DNA from 2 places in the Bacillus sp. NPDC093026 genome. Region 2 is predicted to be linked to the other one. Evidence: riboswitches for the same ligand, from Rfam matches in the RefSeq annotation. Region 2 holds a riboswitch; the other holds the start of a gene.
What was found. Region 2 has a riboswitch for S-adenosylmethionine ahead of ACIQCE_RS03440 (methionine biosynthesis PLP-dependent protein). Riboswitches for the same ligand answer to the same signal wherever they lie in the genome.
Positions count from the first base shown of each region.

Region 1 (7,519 bases), on a different contig from region 2:
CGGTACACTCGCTTTTGGTCGTCCAGCCAAAGTCGTTCGCACATTAACAGACGAAGACATTCAGGATATGGATCGTATCCGTAGAGAATATGTAGAAAAAGGACAATATTATCGTTCCCTTTTATCCCGCTAAGACAATGCTGTTATCTTCACTTTATCATGTTTTTTTCAGGATATTAAGCAATAACTATGTACCGCTTGTTATTTTACCCTGATTTAAACTTTCTATCATGACAAAAAAGGTTTTCAGCACATAGCTGAAAACCTTTTTCATGAACTAAAAATGACTTCTTTTGGTTGATGATTCAACTGTTCAGGGTCAATACTGCGCTCTACATATATGCTGTACCAGATCATAAAGATTAAGACCGTCCAAATCTTACGGCTATGATCTGCTTTACCAGCACAATGTTCATTTAATAGATCAAGTACATATTCTTTGTTAATATACTCATCTGTTTGACTATTTTGAATGATATCTTTCGCCCAAGCATTCATTTCATTTTTCAGCCAATGACGAATTGGTACAGGGAATCCTAGTTTTTTACGATTTAACACATGATCTGGTACAATACCCTCTGCTGCTTTACGCAACAAGTATTTAGTTGTGCCATCTTTCGTTTTGAGCTCTTCAGGAATTTTAGAAGCCGCTTCAAATACAACCTTATCCAGAAACGGAACACGAAGCTCAAGAGAATTGGCCATGGTCATCTTATCTGCTTTTAGCAATATGTCACCGCGCATCCAAGTATGGATATCAACATATTGCATTTTGTTAATATCACTGTATCCCGCACTTTCCTCGAAGTATGTCTTTGTGACATCACGATACGTTACGTTTGGATCATATTGTTTTAACAGGTTTTTCTTCACTGGCTCTTCAAAGATTTTCGCATTTCCGATATAACGCTCTTCTAATGGTGTACAACCACGGATGATGAAGCTTTTTCCTTTCATTCCTTCTGGCATCAAACGCGCCAAACGAAGAAGTAGCTTTTTCAGCATAGATGGAACAGATTCAAATGGTTTTAAGGAAAGCGGCTCGCGGTAAATATTGTATCCACCGAATAGCTCGTCTGCTCCCTCACCAGATAGAACAACTGTCACTTGTTTTTTCGCTTCTTTTGCAACGAAATAAAGCGGAATCGCCGCTGGATCAGCTAAAGGATCATCCAAGTGCCAAACAATCTTTGGAAGCTCGTTCATATATTCCTCTGGGGAAATGACTGCACTAAAATTTTGCAAACCGAGCTTATCGGCTGTTTCCTTTGCCACATCAACCTCACTGAAACCATCTTGCTGGAAGCCAACAGAGAACGTTTTCAGCTCAGGGTGAAATTCCTTTGCAACAGACACAATGAAAGAAGAATCGATACCGCCTGATAGGAATGAACCAACAGGTACATCACTTCTCATATGCACTTTCACAGAATCATAGATGGCATCTCTTACTTCTTCTATTAATTTTTGCTCTTGTGTTTGTTCAGGCTTGAATTGGACTTTCCAGTATGTTTTAAATTGAATTTCTTGACCAGGACGCAATGTAAACTGATGACCCGGCTCTACTTTTTGCACTTTTTGATCAAGTGTATTTGGCTCAGGAACAAATTGGAAAGACATATATTGCTGCAAGGCTGTCTCATCAAATAAAATGTTCTCATTTACAGCCATAAGGCTTTTGCGTTCAGAAGCAAAGTACACTCGATCATCCATTTGTGTAAAATAAAGTGGTTTAATTCCAAAAGGATCTCTTGCGCCATATAGTAGCTGCGCTTCTTTATCCCAAATGAGAAACGCAAACATTCCACGAAGCTTAGAAGCCGCTTCTTCTTTATAATGACGATATGTAGCAAGAAGCACTTCAGTATCAGAATCTGTACTGAATGTATAGCCCATTTTCACAAGCTCTTCCTTTAACTCCACATAATTGTAAATCTCTCCGTTAAAAATAATCCAATACTTCTCATCTTCATAAGAAAGCGGCTGCTTTCCATGTTCCACATCTATAATACTTAAACGTCTAAATCCAAATCCTACATGCTCATCATGATAGTATCCCTCATCATCCGGACCACGATGAACGATGAGGCGATTCATTTGTTGAATTAACTCTTCCTGTTCTGTCGTTTCGGACAATGGACGGTGATTCAATACACCAACAAACCCACACATATTATTGCCTCCACATTATGTTATTTCTTAATAGTAGACCTATAATTAGACAGTCTTTTGACTCATTTCGTTTCACATTTTCAAACTTTTTGTTGAATTTTTTTCACCAAAAGGAAAACCGCTTAAAATAAGCGGTTTAATATGTTGTTATAGTCCTAATGCTTCCTTGCGAAGCGTGTCGGCCTTATCTGTTTTTTCCCATGGTAGATCTAAATCGTGTCGGCCAAAATGTCCGTATGCAGCCGTTTGTTTATAAATAGGACGGCGCAGATCAAGCATTTTGATAATGCCAGCCGGACGCAGATCAAAGTTTGCACGAACCACTTCAATTAACTTCTCTTCAGAAGCTTTTCCTGTTCCGAACGTATCAATAGAAATGGACACAGGCTGAGCTACACCAATGGCATAGGCAAGTTGCACTTCACAAGATTCTGCAAGTCCAGCTGCTACAATGTTTTTCGCTACATAACGAGCAGCGTATGCTGCAGAACGGTCAACCTTCGTTGCATCTTTACCTGAGAAAGCGCCGCCGCCATGACGAGCGTAACCGCCATACGTATCCACGATGATTTTCCGTCCAGTTAAACCAGCATCACCTTGAGGTCCGCCGATAACGAAACGACCTGTTGGATTAATAAAGTATTTCGTATTTTCATCCATCAATTCACTTGGAACCACAGGGCGGATGACATGCTCTTTCAAGTCGCTTTGAATTTGTTCAAGCGTCACTTCTGGTGCATGCTGTGTAGAGATGACGACTGTGTCAATGCGAGCTGGTTTGTTTTGTTCATCATATTCAACTGTTACTTGTGTTTTTCCGTCAGGACGAAGGTATGAAAGCGTTCCATCCTTGCGCACTTCAGTTAAGCGGCGAGATAATTTATGTGCTAGTGAAATTGGTAGCGGCATCAGCTCTTCTGTTTCATTGTTTGCAAAACCAAACATTAGCCCTTGGTCACCTGCACCGATCGCATCAATTTCTTCTTCAGTCATTGTTCCTTCACGTGCTTCAAGCGCTTTGTCTACGCCTTGTGCAATGTCAGCTGACTGTTCATCAATTGATGTAAGAACCGCACATGTTTCCGCATCAAAACCATATTTCGCACGTGTGTAGCCAATTTCCTTAATGGTGTCACGTACTGTCTTTGGAATATCAACATAGGTAGATGTTGTAATCTCACCGCTTACTAATACGAGACCGGTTGTGACAGAAGTTTCACAAGCAACACGTGCATTTGGATCTTTCTTTAAAATTTCATCTAAAATGCTGTCTGAAATTTGATCACAGATTTTATCTGGATGTCCTTCTGTTACTGATTCTGAAGTAAATAAACGACGATTTTGACTCATAATGGCAATTCCTCCTGTACAAGACCACATCCTCCCAAGATGGGGCCTTCATATGATACGGAACTCGTTCCCTCTTATAGAAAAACGTTTATATTAGAGATGTTATTGGCAATTTGTACATATGATATCCCAAAAATAAAAAAACCATTTCCTTCAATGCGAGGAAAGGGTCTGATATCTGCATGCCTTTCACTCTTATCGCTCAAGGTGTTCTTGTACCTTGCATCAGGTTAGCACCTTGGTTTCTCAGCATGTTCATGCCTTTGTTATAAGAAACCGGTTGCTGGGCTTCATCGGGCCTGTCCCTCCACCAACTCGGGATAAGAGTATCCGTTCAATAAAATATCTTATCTTAACCCTTCTATGCTGTCAATGCTTCTAAAGAATTATCTCTCCTCTTTATTAGCTTGACCAAAAAGCATATTTTCATGGCAGAAATGAAAAAACACACACAAAAATATCTAAATAGTATAGACTATTATTATCAATGTGTTATACTAATCAAAACAAACAAATTCAACGGTAAAGGAAGGGTTTTTTATGAACTCAGTGGATTTAAAAGAAGATTTGCAGTCATTGCTCTCATTAGAAAATACGCATCAAAATTTATCTGTTCCGAAGCTTGTTGAAAAGATTTTGGCACGCAATGAAGGCGTTTTAACATCAACAGGAGCTGTCCGAGCCACAACAGGTGCGTATACTGGACGTTCTCCTAAAGATAAATTTATCGTAAAAGAAGAAAGCTCTGAGCATAAAATCGATTGGGGTCATGTGAACCAGCCTATCTCCAAGGACGCATTTGATCGTTTATATACAAAGGTTGTGTCATACTTAAGAGAACGTGATGAACTATTTGTATTTGAAGGGTTTGCCGGCGCTGACAAACGATACCGCATGCCGATTACAGTTGTAAACGAATTTGCATGGCATAACCTATTTGCAAAACAACTTTTTATCAGACCGGACGGTTCTACACCATCATCAAATGAGAAGCCTTTTACCATCTTATCTGCACCTCACTTTAAAGCAGACCCTGAAAGAGATGGAACAAACTCTGAAACCTTTATTATCGTCTCTTTTGAAAAACGGACGATTCTAATTGGTGGAACTGAATATGCGGGTGAAATGAAGAAATCGATTTTCTCTGTGATGAACTATCTGCTTCCTGAACAAGATATTCTTTCCATGCACTGCTCAGCAAACGTTGGTCAAGAAGGTGATGTTGCATTATTCTTTGGTCTTTCTGGTACTGGGAAAACCACCCTTTCCGCAAGTGCAAGCCGCAAGTTGATCGGTGACGATGAGCATGGCTGGTCTGGAACAGGTGTCTTTAATATCGAAGGCGGGTGTTATGCAAAATGTGTGAACTTAAGTGAAGAAAAAGAACCACAAATTCACAAGGCAATCCGCTTCGGTTCAGTCCTTGAAAATGTTGTGCTCGATGAAGAAACGCGCGAAGCTGATTATGATAACACGTTCTTTACTGAAAATACACGTGCTGCTTATCCAATCGAAATGATTGATAATATCGTCAAACCAAGTATCGCAGGTCATCCATCCGCTATTGTCTTTTTAACGGCTGATGCATTTGGCGTCTTGCCTCCAATCAGCCGGCTAACAAAAGAACAAGCAATGTATCATTTCTTAAGCGGTTATACTAGTAAACTAGCAGGAACGGAACGTGGTGTGACTTCACCAGAAACAACGTTCTCAACTTGCTTCGGTTCACCATTTTTACCACTTCCAGCTCACGTATATGCAGAAATGCTCGGCAAAAAAATTGATGAGCATGGTGCAAAAGTATTCCTTGTGAATACAGGTTGGACTGGTGGCGGCTATGGGTCGGGCAAACGAATGAACCTTGCACACACAAGAGCGATGGTTCAAGCAGCCATTGAAGGCGACCTTGACCATGCAGAAATGGTCACTGATGACATTTTTGGATTGCACATTCCGCTTCATATTCCTGGCGTGCCAGATGAAGTACTTCAACCAGCCAAAACATGGGCAGACCCTGAAGCATATCAAGAAAAAGCACGTTTCCTTGCCAATGAATTTAAAAAGAACTTCAAAAAATTCAGCCATGCAACAAGTGATATTGAAGCAAAAGGCGGACCACTCGTTTAAACAGACGAAAGCTGAGGGAATCCTCAGCTTTTTTAATTCGTTGAATGTAATGAAATAAGGCGGTAAGTCACCTTTGTTACATTATCTGTCAGTTCTAGTTTTTCAACATGAGCTGTTCCTGTTTTTTCTCCGGCTTTCGTTTTCCGCACCTCAAGCGGAATGTTTAACGGATAAATGCGGTACCCTTCCTTCATGAGCTCAAACACATTCTCTTCAATTCTTGTCTCTTTTCCTTTTGTGACAATCATTGTATTAAATTCAATAGGCATTCCCATAACGAAAATCCCCCTACTTTCTATATTTCTTTCTAGCATTTATTTTACCATATTTCCGCTTTTTCGGCTGTGCATCCATGTTGACAGCCGTCTGACAATCTCTCGATTATGTTGCGGGGGGAAATAATGATTGTATCCATGGAAATACCATGTCTCCACAGACTTTCCATGCTTACGTAATGCTTCCTCCAATAAATACGCATGCTCAATCGAAACATTCTGATCCTGTTCTCCATGAATAATTAAAACAGGTGCTTCGATTTGATCCACGACATTCAGGGGGGTTCTCACCTCGTATTCCTCTGGTACTTTATGAGGCGGACCGCCAATCACACGCTTCATCATTCTTCTCATATCAACACGTTCTTCATAAGTGAGCTTCATATCACTCACGCCTCCCCATGAAACAAAGGATGCGGCCTTCTCCTTCATTTCAACAGCCGTCCAAATCCCCATCATACCGCCACGAGAAAAGCCAAAAATATGGATACGGTCTTTTTTCACCTTAGGATGATGCTTCAAAAGCTGAAATGCAGCAAAAGCATCTTGCCTGTCCTCTCCTGCAAAATCTTCGTTGCCTTCGCCCCCCTGATTTCCGCGATAAAAAGGAGCAAACACAACAAAGCCTTGCGCTGCAAATTGCACGATTCTCCCTGGCCTGACCATCCCGACATTTTTAATGCCGCCTCTTAAATAGAGAAAGCCATCATAAGTGCCATCTTCTGTTGGTTCTGCGAGTAGCCCTTTTATCCGGAGTCCATCTGCCTTATACGTCACTGAGTATAAGTGAATATTCGGATGGGGTGAAGGAAACCTTCTTTTTGCCACAATCACTCGTTGTCTCTCCTTTTCATTCTTCGTTACTCGTATTGTCTCGTAATCGCTTCTGCGACTAGCTGTCCTGATTTTGTAACAATCGGGGTCCCGCCTCCAGGATGACTTGTCCCTCCTACAAACCAAAGCCCTTCAATATCCTTTGATTTATTATTGATTCGAAAGAACGCTTGCTTAAAAGAATTTGAGGACATGCCGTAAATGGCTCCTTGATAAGCGCCGGTTTTCTGCTGCAAGTCAAGCGGCGTTTGAACAGCCTCATACTCTACAAGCTCTTCAATATCAAAAAAACCTTTTTCCTTTAATTTTGTTTTGATATGCTGACGATATGTCTCCTTTAGCATGTCCCAATCTTGCTCTTTTGTCACATAAGGCGCATTTGCCAATACAAAAAAGTTACTTCTATCTGTTCCCCCGCTCAAATCCGGTTCAGAATGGCCTGAATAGCAAATGTAAAGCGTCGGATCACTCGGCAATTGCTTTCGCTGGAAGATATCCTTGAATTCCTGCTCATAATTCTCAGGGAAGAACACATTATGATGAGAAAGCTGTTCATATACTCTAGGCACACCAAGTAAGAGGACAAAGCCAGATAAAGATGGCTCTATTTTCGACAGTTTTTGATTAAGATAACTCGGACGATCTTTTTCAGCGATTAGCTGCCGGTATACGGTGAGCGCATCTGCTCCCGCAATGACTTGATCTGCTTCATACATTTTTTGCCCCGTCTCAACTCCCTGGATACGCCGATCTGTTACATG
Region 1 is NZ_JBIVPN010000004.1:188,574-196,092, forward strand. Features, by position in the region: gene ACIQCE_RS11715 (gamma carbonic anhydrase) at 1-133, shown strand, start outside; gene asnB (asparagine synthase (glutamine-hydrolyzing)) at 271-2,172, opposite strand; gene metK (methionine adenosyltransferase) at 2,320-3,522, opposite strand; SAM riboswitch class I at 3,715-3,849, opposite strand; gene pckA (phosphoenolpyruvate carboxykinase (ATP)) at 4,063-5,649, shown strand; gene ACIQCE_RS11735 (DUF2584 domain-containing protein) at 5,682-5,924, opposite strand; gene ACIQCE_RS11740 (alpha/beta hydrolase family protein) at 5,964-6,758, opposite strand; gene ACIQCE_RS11745 (phytoene desaturase family protein) at 6,785-7,519, opposite strand, start outside.
Region 1: it holds a riboswitch for S-adenosylmethionine, as region 2 does, so the genes downstream of both, metK (methionine adenosyltransferase) here and ACIQCE_RS03440 (methionine biosynthesis PLP-dependent protein) in region 2, are expected to answer to the same signal.

Region 2 (7,519 bases):
AATAAATTTTTTAAAAGTGTAGAAAATAAAACGGGTGTGAATATGAATGATGTCTTTAAGCTTGCTGGTTCATTGCAAAATGCCAACTTTAAAGATGAGGCGACCGTTCGAGGAGTCATTAAAAAAGTAGCGCAGCTTGCGAATAAGCGTGTACCTCAAGAACTTGAAGACAAAATTGTTCAATCAATTACAAGCGGGAAAGAAAAGCTAGATTTCAATACGATCTCTAAAATGATGAACAACAAAAAATAAACAACAGGCTCTCCAATCAAAGGGGGGCCTGTTGTTTTTGAATGAACATTTCACTGTTTTTTTTAAGAAGAGGATATAAAAAGCGAGAACGATGGGCTGTTTTTCCTCTTCTAAATGAAGGAACGGACAGATAAAGGGATTGCTGTGCTCTTGTCATAGCGACGTATAATAAACGGCGCTCTTCTTCAATGGCTTCTTCATGACCATTTCTCAGTTCATCTAGTGCAAAATCGTGAGGCAGCGCTCCGTCGACGGTACAAGTGATGTACACTGTTTGGAATTCAAGTCCTTTTGCACGGTGTATCGTCATGAGCTGAACACCTGATTCGTCTGTTTTTTCCTTTTCTTTTGACTTCATATGTTCGGCATGTGATAGAAAGGCTTCAATCGTTTCAAAACGTTTCGCTGCTGTTTTTACATCGCGCACATCATCTGCTCCTTTTTCAAGAACACTTGTATCGTTCGCTCGCTTTTTTAAATAATCACCAAGCCCCATTTTTTGCTCGATCAAGGTCACAGCATCGGACGGCTTTAATGTCCGTAAGGTTTGGAAAAGAAGAACGATGGATTGCAACTTTTTACGCTGGAAAGGCTGGATGTCAGTTAGTTTTCCAAGTGCTTCTACCATTGAACAGTCTTCTGTGATGGTCAGCGCCTTGAGTGTGTTAAGCGTCTGTTGCTTTAAAAAGAAGATAGGAAGCAGCAGTTTTATCGCAGCGATATCATCTGCATCTTGACTTAAAGAAAGAAAAGCGAGCAGCATCCGAACAATTCGCCTACTGTAAAAGGCTTTGACGCCATTATCGGTCTGATACGGAATGGCTGATTGATGGAGCCGTTCATAAATGGCTCGTCCTCCCGTATTGGTTCGAAATAATACACAGAAGTCATTCGGTCTTGCACCGTTTGTGATTTTTTCCTGAATATCTGAAACTATCATGGTGGCCTCCTCTTCCTCGTCATATGGATAAAAGAGGATGGGAGGTGTTTTTTCAGAACGAACTGCTTTTAAGGTCTTGGCATAGCGATGCTGGTTTTTCTTAATAATGGCATCTGCACTTGCGACAATGGTATGATGAGAGCGATAATTCGCATGTAAATGAACGATATTGGCTGAAGGATAATCTTTCTTAAAATGAAGAATAAAAGCAGGATTGCTTCCCCTAAAGGCATAAATCGCTTGATCATCATCTCCTACACAATAAAGTTGTTCTGAATCTCCAGCTAAAAGCTGTATTAACTTGTATTGGACAGGATTAATATCCTGAAATTCATCCACTAAAATATACTTGAATCTTTCCTGATAGCGTTTTAAAAGATCTGGTTTTTCGGAAAGCATCTGTAAGCACGCAATGGCCATGTCGTCGAAATCAAATTGCTGATTGTCTCGTTTCTGTTTTTCATAAGATTGATAGATGGACCATATTTGTTTTTCTTTTTCGTCCTTAAGGTCAGGAAGTTCATCGGGTAAATAGGCATTTTTCCAAAAGCCGATAGATTGCAGAATATGATCTGTGGGATAGTCCTTCTCATCAAGTCCTTCCTTCATTATTGCTTTCCGAATGTACGGTTCCTTTTGCCAGTCAAACTTGATCAAGTGCTGGCCGTTCCATTTGCTAGGATTATCATGCAGCAGCATTTTATAAAAGAGACTATGAAAAGTGCCAGTGACGACTTGATTTGCTTGTGATGGATGAAGATGATATTGTGTACGCAGTCTTTCTTTCATCTCATTACTTGCTTTTGTTGTGAACGTCACCAGTAAAATATGGTGTGCAGGTATTTCTTGTTGTGAAATCAGGTATGCTGCTCTTGCAGTCAGAACCCTTGTTTTGCCACTGCCGGCACCAGCGAGCACGAGCATCGGACCGTCTGTATGGGTGACAGCTTGGAGTTGCGGCGCGCTAAAGGTGATATGAGGAAAGAGGTCAATGGTATGTGTTTTTTCATTTTCTTTTTGAAAGGCTTCACCAAGTTCAATGGTTCTTGGCTTCTGCCATTTTACAGACTCCTTTTGCTGTGAGGTGATTTGCTTGCCAGTTGGAAAACGGAAACCGCCAAGTTCCTTATAAGAAGAAGTGTCTTTTGATGTTGCTTCGGTCTCTTCTTGTTCAGCCGCTTTTTCACACACCTCTTGCTGAGAGATTTGTTTATGAATAAACGCAGGCTCTTCGTGTATATTTAATCTGAAAATGACGGGATTTCCGCAATATATACAAAATAAGTGCCCTTTTTTTCCCTCGTCATGGAGGAATTGATAATGTTCTCTCGAATATGTATGTAATGAGATTGTTTGATCATGTCGTCTTGCGCATTTCAAAAGCTAGTCCTCCAATATGTATGAAAATCTTAAAAAGAAACAAATCTAATCATAACAAATGAATCGTGTTTCAAACAGTCATAATGAGGGAATAAAAAAATAGAAGAGAAGCAAAGGAGGCGTTCTTGATGGGATATATAGCACCGATTCAGCCGGATCTGTATGTTCAATATATCAATCGTCCTGCTCCTCAGGATAAAGAAGATTATGCGAAAGTGACAAAGGTTGCGCGTACCTTTCATGACAAGATTTACAGAGATTTAGAGAGAAAAGAGGACTTAGTCACAGAAGCAGAAACAAAAGTACAGCAAAAAAAGCGGGAACGCTTTGTAAAAGATATGTTTATGGAAGAAGGAAAGGGCATTCATATCAATGTTTATATATAAATGATTGCGCTTTCTTTCAGGGCTTATGAACGATTTTACCCGACGGAAAAGCCAAGGCATCTTGATTGCCTTGGCTTTTTGTTTTTTATGAGGTAGATAATGTTTTTGTCATCTTGACATGTATGATACCCGCTTCTTCAAACGGTTCAGAAACAGCTTGATAGCCCTTTTTTTCATAGAATGGCTGGGCTTGGACTTGTGCATGCATGACAGCTTCCTGAGCACCTCGGGCAGTAGCTTCTTCCTCTAATGCCTCTAACAGCTTGCGGCCAAGTCCAAGAGAGCGAGCTTCTTTTAACACACAAATCCGTTCAAGTTTTGCCTTTGATCCTTCAATGATGCGTAGTCTAGCAGCAGCTTGCGGTTTATTGTCATCATGATAAATGACAAAGTGTATGGCTTCTTCTTCTAGTTCATCGATTTCAATATCTAATGGAACTCCTTGTTCTTTGACAAACACTTCTTTTCTTACGAAATAGGCATCTTCTCGTTGTGTTTGTGTTTGGACGACAACAGTTTTCAAAAGTCTTTAACCCTCTTCTCCTAAAATAAATGTTTCATAGACGGTCCAAGACCCGTTTTCTAATTGATATAGTAGATGGAAGCGATCCACCGTTTCTTCATGATCAATACGGCTTAGCTTTAATGTGCCAAGTACATCTGAATGCTCGTCATCTGATAATTTTTGAGCAACTGTTATATGCGGCACAAAAGCATATTCAGGCGTTCCGCTAATTGGGTCTTTATAGAGCTTCTCATTCAAAGCCGTTAATTCTTCGTTCGGTTCTACTTTCATATAAATGACGTTGTTGACAGGAGCGAATGAACTAAATTTTTTAATACGCAAGGTGATTGGAGAAGCATGCTTTGCATACTCACGTAGCGTCGATACCACTTCATCCGCTTCTAAATCTGTTAATTCAAACGGTGTTCTCAGTGTCAAATGAGGCGGTATGAGTGCATAATTCGGGTCATAACGTTTCCGGTATGAGTTCGCTATATCTTGCAATTTTTTTGATGGAAATAAAACAACTCCGTATTTCATCGTTTTCCCTCCTGATTAAGAAAGTATTTGCTATTGTTTATTATAACAAAATTCAGTTGATTAACGAATATGGCAGCATTCTTTTTAATGAAGGAGCAATGAGCGGCTGCCAAAACGTCCATTTATGATCGCCTTCAAATGTTTCAAATAAGTAATCTGCACCAGATTGTTCTAGCAGGGCCTTTAAGTCTTGGTTAGGTTTGATAAAGTCAAGCACTTGACCGTCGGTTGTTTTAACAGCTTTCTCTTCTAAACCAATTTGATGGATAATGGCGTAATGAGAAAGTGATGTTGAGCCTTTGACTGCTTTTAAGACCGAATCATCCACGTAAGGAGACTGCAAGATTAAACCTCCGAATAAAGAAGGATAGTCAATAGCAGTCATTAGTGAAATAGTGGCGCCTAGTGAATCACCAATCAACGTTCGCCCTGACCCAATTTGATAGGTTGGGTAACGGTCATCAATGTAAGGAACAAGCTCATTTGCTAAAAAGCGTTTGTAAGCGTCAAACTTTGTGCCGTCTGGATGATACATATTTCGTCTTTCAGTGACATTTCGATAAGGGATGCCAATGATAATGGAACGTTCCATTTCCTTGTTTTGCATCAATTCTTCCGATTGTCTGCCTATTTTACCTAAGCGGAAATAATCATGACCATCCTGTGCAATGATGACATGATATGTATAAAGGGGTGAGTAATTGACTGGTAAATAGATCAAAACAGTCATTTCCTCACCAAGTTCTGTTGACTGTAAGGTTTCCTCTTGAATCATTCCTATTTTCTTCACCATAATCTATTCCTCCAGCTAACCAAATTCATCACATGTGAAACGTTTCCATTCATTGTAACACGAAAAACAGCATTGTTCCTATATCCAAACATGCAATCAAATCAGTTGAAAATCCTCCTGTTATAAAATACAGAAAATTTAATTAATCGTTAGATGGCACTTGAAAAATGACATTTAATGCGTTACAGTATTAAGAATTAGAACAGACAAACAACACATTCTTATCGTGAGAGGTGGAGGGACTGGCCCTTTGAAACCTCAGCAACCGGTATGCATCACATGAAAGTGATTACCAAGGTGCTAAATCCAGCAAGCAGTTTTTTTGCTTGGAAGATAAGAGGAAGCGATTAAACCCCTTCTTCTTATGAAGAAGGGGTTTTCTGTTTTGAAATCAGATTTTTTACTTAGGATGGTGTCAAATGACAGAACATGTGGAAACGAAATTAGCGCAAATTGGAAACCGTAGTGAAGAAACAACTGGAACTGTGAGCCCTCCCATTTATCTTTCAACGGCATACAGACATAGAGGCATTGGTGAATCAACAGGTTTTGACTATATTCGAACAAAAAACCCAACAAGGCAGCTAGTAGAAGATGCGATTGCTTCACTCGAAGAGGGTACGGCCGGTTTTGCCTTCAGCTCGGGAATGGCTGCCATTCAAACGATTATGGCTCTATTTGAAAGCGGAGATGAATTAATCGTCTCCTCGGACTTATATGGCGGTACATACCGTTTGTTTGAAAATGAATGGAAAAAGTACGGTTTAAATTTTCTTTACGATGATTTTTCAGATGAAGACTGTTTACGCTCCAAATTCACGACAAAAACAAAAGCGGTCTTTATTGAAACGCCGACAAATCCACTCATGCAGGAAGCTGATATTCAAAAGGTAGCCAATATTGCAAAAGAAAATGGCGCTTTGGTCATTGTCGATAATACATTTTATACGCCAGTCTTACAAAAGCCGATTACGCTCGGAGCAGATATTGTCATCCATAGCGCAACCAAATATTTAGGCGGACACAATGATGTCCTCGCAGGTCTTGTTGTGACAAAAGGAGAGCAGTTATCTGAAGACATGTTCCAGCATCAAAATGCCATCGGAGCGGTTTTATCCCCGTTTGACTCGTGGCTTTTAATGAGAGGCATGAAAACGTTGGCCCTCAGAATACGCCAGCACGAGGCAAATGCAAAGGAGTTAGCAGACTTTTTAAAGAAGCAGCCTGAAATTCAAGATGTTCTTTATCCAGGAAAAGGTGGAATGCTTTCATTCCGTATAGCAAAAGAAGAGTGGGTCAATCCATTTTTAAAGCAGCTACAAACGATCTGTTTTGCTGAAAGTCTTGGCGGTATCGAAAGCTTTATTACGTATCCTGCCACGCAAACCCACATGGACATTCCAGAAGAGATTCGCATTGCAAACGGTGTATGTAACAAGTTGCTCCGATTCTCTGTTGGCATTGAACATGTTGATGACTTAAAAGCAGATCTCAAGCAGGCGCTATCTAAAGTAAAAGAGGAGGTACACGTCAAATGACCAACCATGATTGGACGCTAGAAACAAGACTTGTTCACAATGCTTTTAAAACAGACGGTTCAACAGGTGCAGTCAGTGTACCGATTCAGCATGCTTCAACTTTTCATCAAAGTACCTTTGATGAGTTTGGTCAATATGACTATTCCAGATCAGGTACACCAACACGCCAAGCGCTAGAGGATACAATTGCTCAATTAGAAGGGGGAGCAAAAGGTTTGGCTTTTTCCTCAGGAATGGCCGCGATTTCAACAGCCTTTCTCCTTCTGTCAAAAGGTGATCATGTGTTGGTCACAAAAGATGTGTATGGCGGAACATTCCGCATGATTACGCAAGTCCTTTCACGTTTTGGCATTGAACATACCTTTGTGGATATGACGGATTTGAATGAAGTCAAACAAGGCATTCAATCCAATACAAAGGTCATTTATATAGAAACACCTTCAAATCCAACCCTTGGCATTACGGATATCAAAGGTGTCGTTCAGCTTGCGAAGGAACATGACTGTTTGACATTTTTAGATAATACCTTCTTAACTCCGGCTCTTCAGCGTCCCTTGGACCTTGGCGTGGATGTGGTACTCCATAGTGCAACGAAATTTTTAAGCGGACATAGCGATGTGCTATCCGGACTTGCCGTTGTCAAAGACGAGAAACTAGGAGAGGAGCTATATCAGCTCCAAAATTCTTTCGGTGCAGTCCTTGGTGTTCAGGATTGCTGGCTTGTTCTAAGAGGATTAAAAACACTTCAAGTCAGATTAGAAAAAGCAAGCCAAACAGCTTTAGAACTTGCCACATTTCTAAAAGGTCATCCTGCTGTGAAAAAAGTATACTATCCAGGATTAGATGACCACCCAGGTGCACATATTCAGCGTAAGCAAGCAAGCGGAGCTGGAGCCGTTCTCTCATTTGAACTAGAAAACCAAGCAGCAGTAAAAGAACTGGTCGACAATGTCTCATTACCTGTTTTCGCTGTCAGCCTAGGCGCTGTCGAATCAATTCTCTCTTATCCAGCAAAAATGTCGCACGCGGCAATGCCAAAAGAAGAAAGAGAAAAGAGAGGGATTACCGATGGCTTACTTCGCCTAAGTGTCGGTGTCGAAAACAGTGAGGATTTAAAACGCGACTTTAAACAGGCGCTCGATCAACTAAATTCAGCCCTTGTGAATCAATAATTTGTAAAGAAAC
Region 2 is NZ_JBIVPN010000001.1:676,230-683,748, reverse strand. Features, by position in the region: gene spoVIF (sporulation-specific transcription regulator SpoVIF) at 1-252, shown strand, start outside; gene ACIQCE_RS03465 (ATP-dependent helicase) at 269-2,572, opposite strand; gene ACIQCE_RS03460 (hypothetical protein) at 2,701-2,958, shown strand; gene ACIQCE_RS03455 (GNAT family N-acetyltransferase) at 3,044-3,481, opposite strand; gene ACIQCE_RS03450 (YjcG family protein) at 3,488-4,003, opposite strand; gene ACIQCE_RS03445 (esterase family protein) at 4,056-4,796, opposite strand; SAM riboswitch class I at 5,015-5,136, shown strand; gene ACIQCE_RS03440 (methionine biosynthesis PLP-dependent protein) at 5,216-6,334, shown strand; gene metC (cystathionine beta-lyase) at 6,331-7,506, shown strand.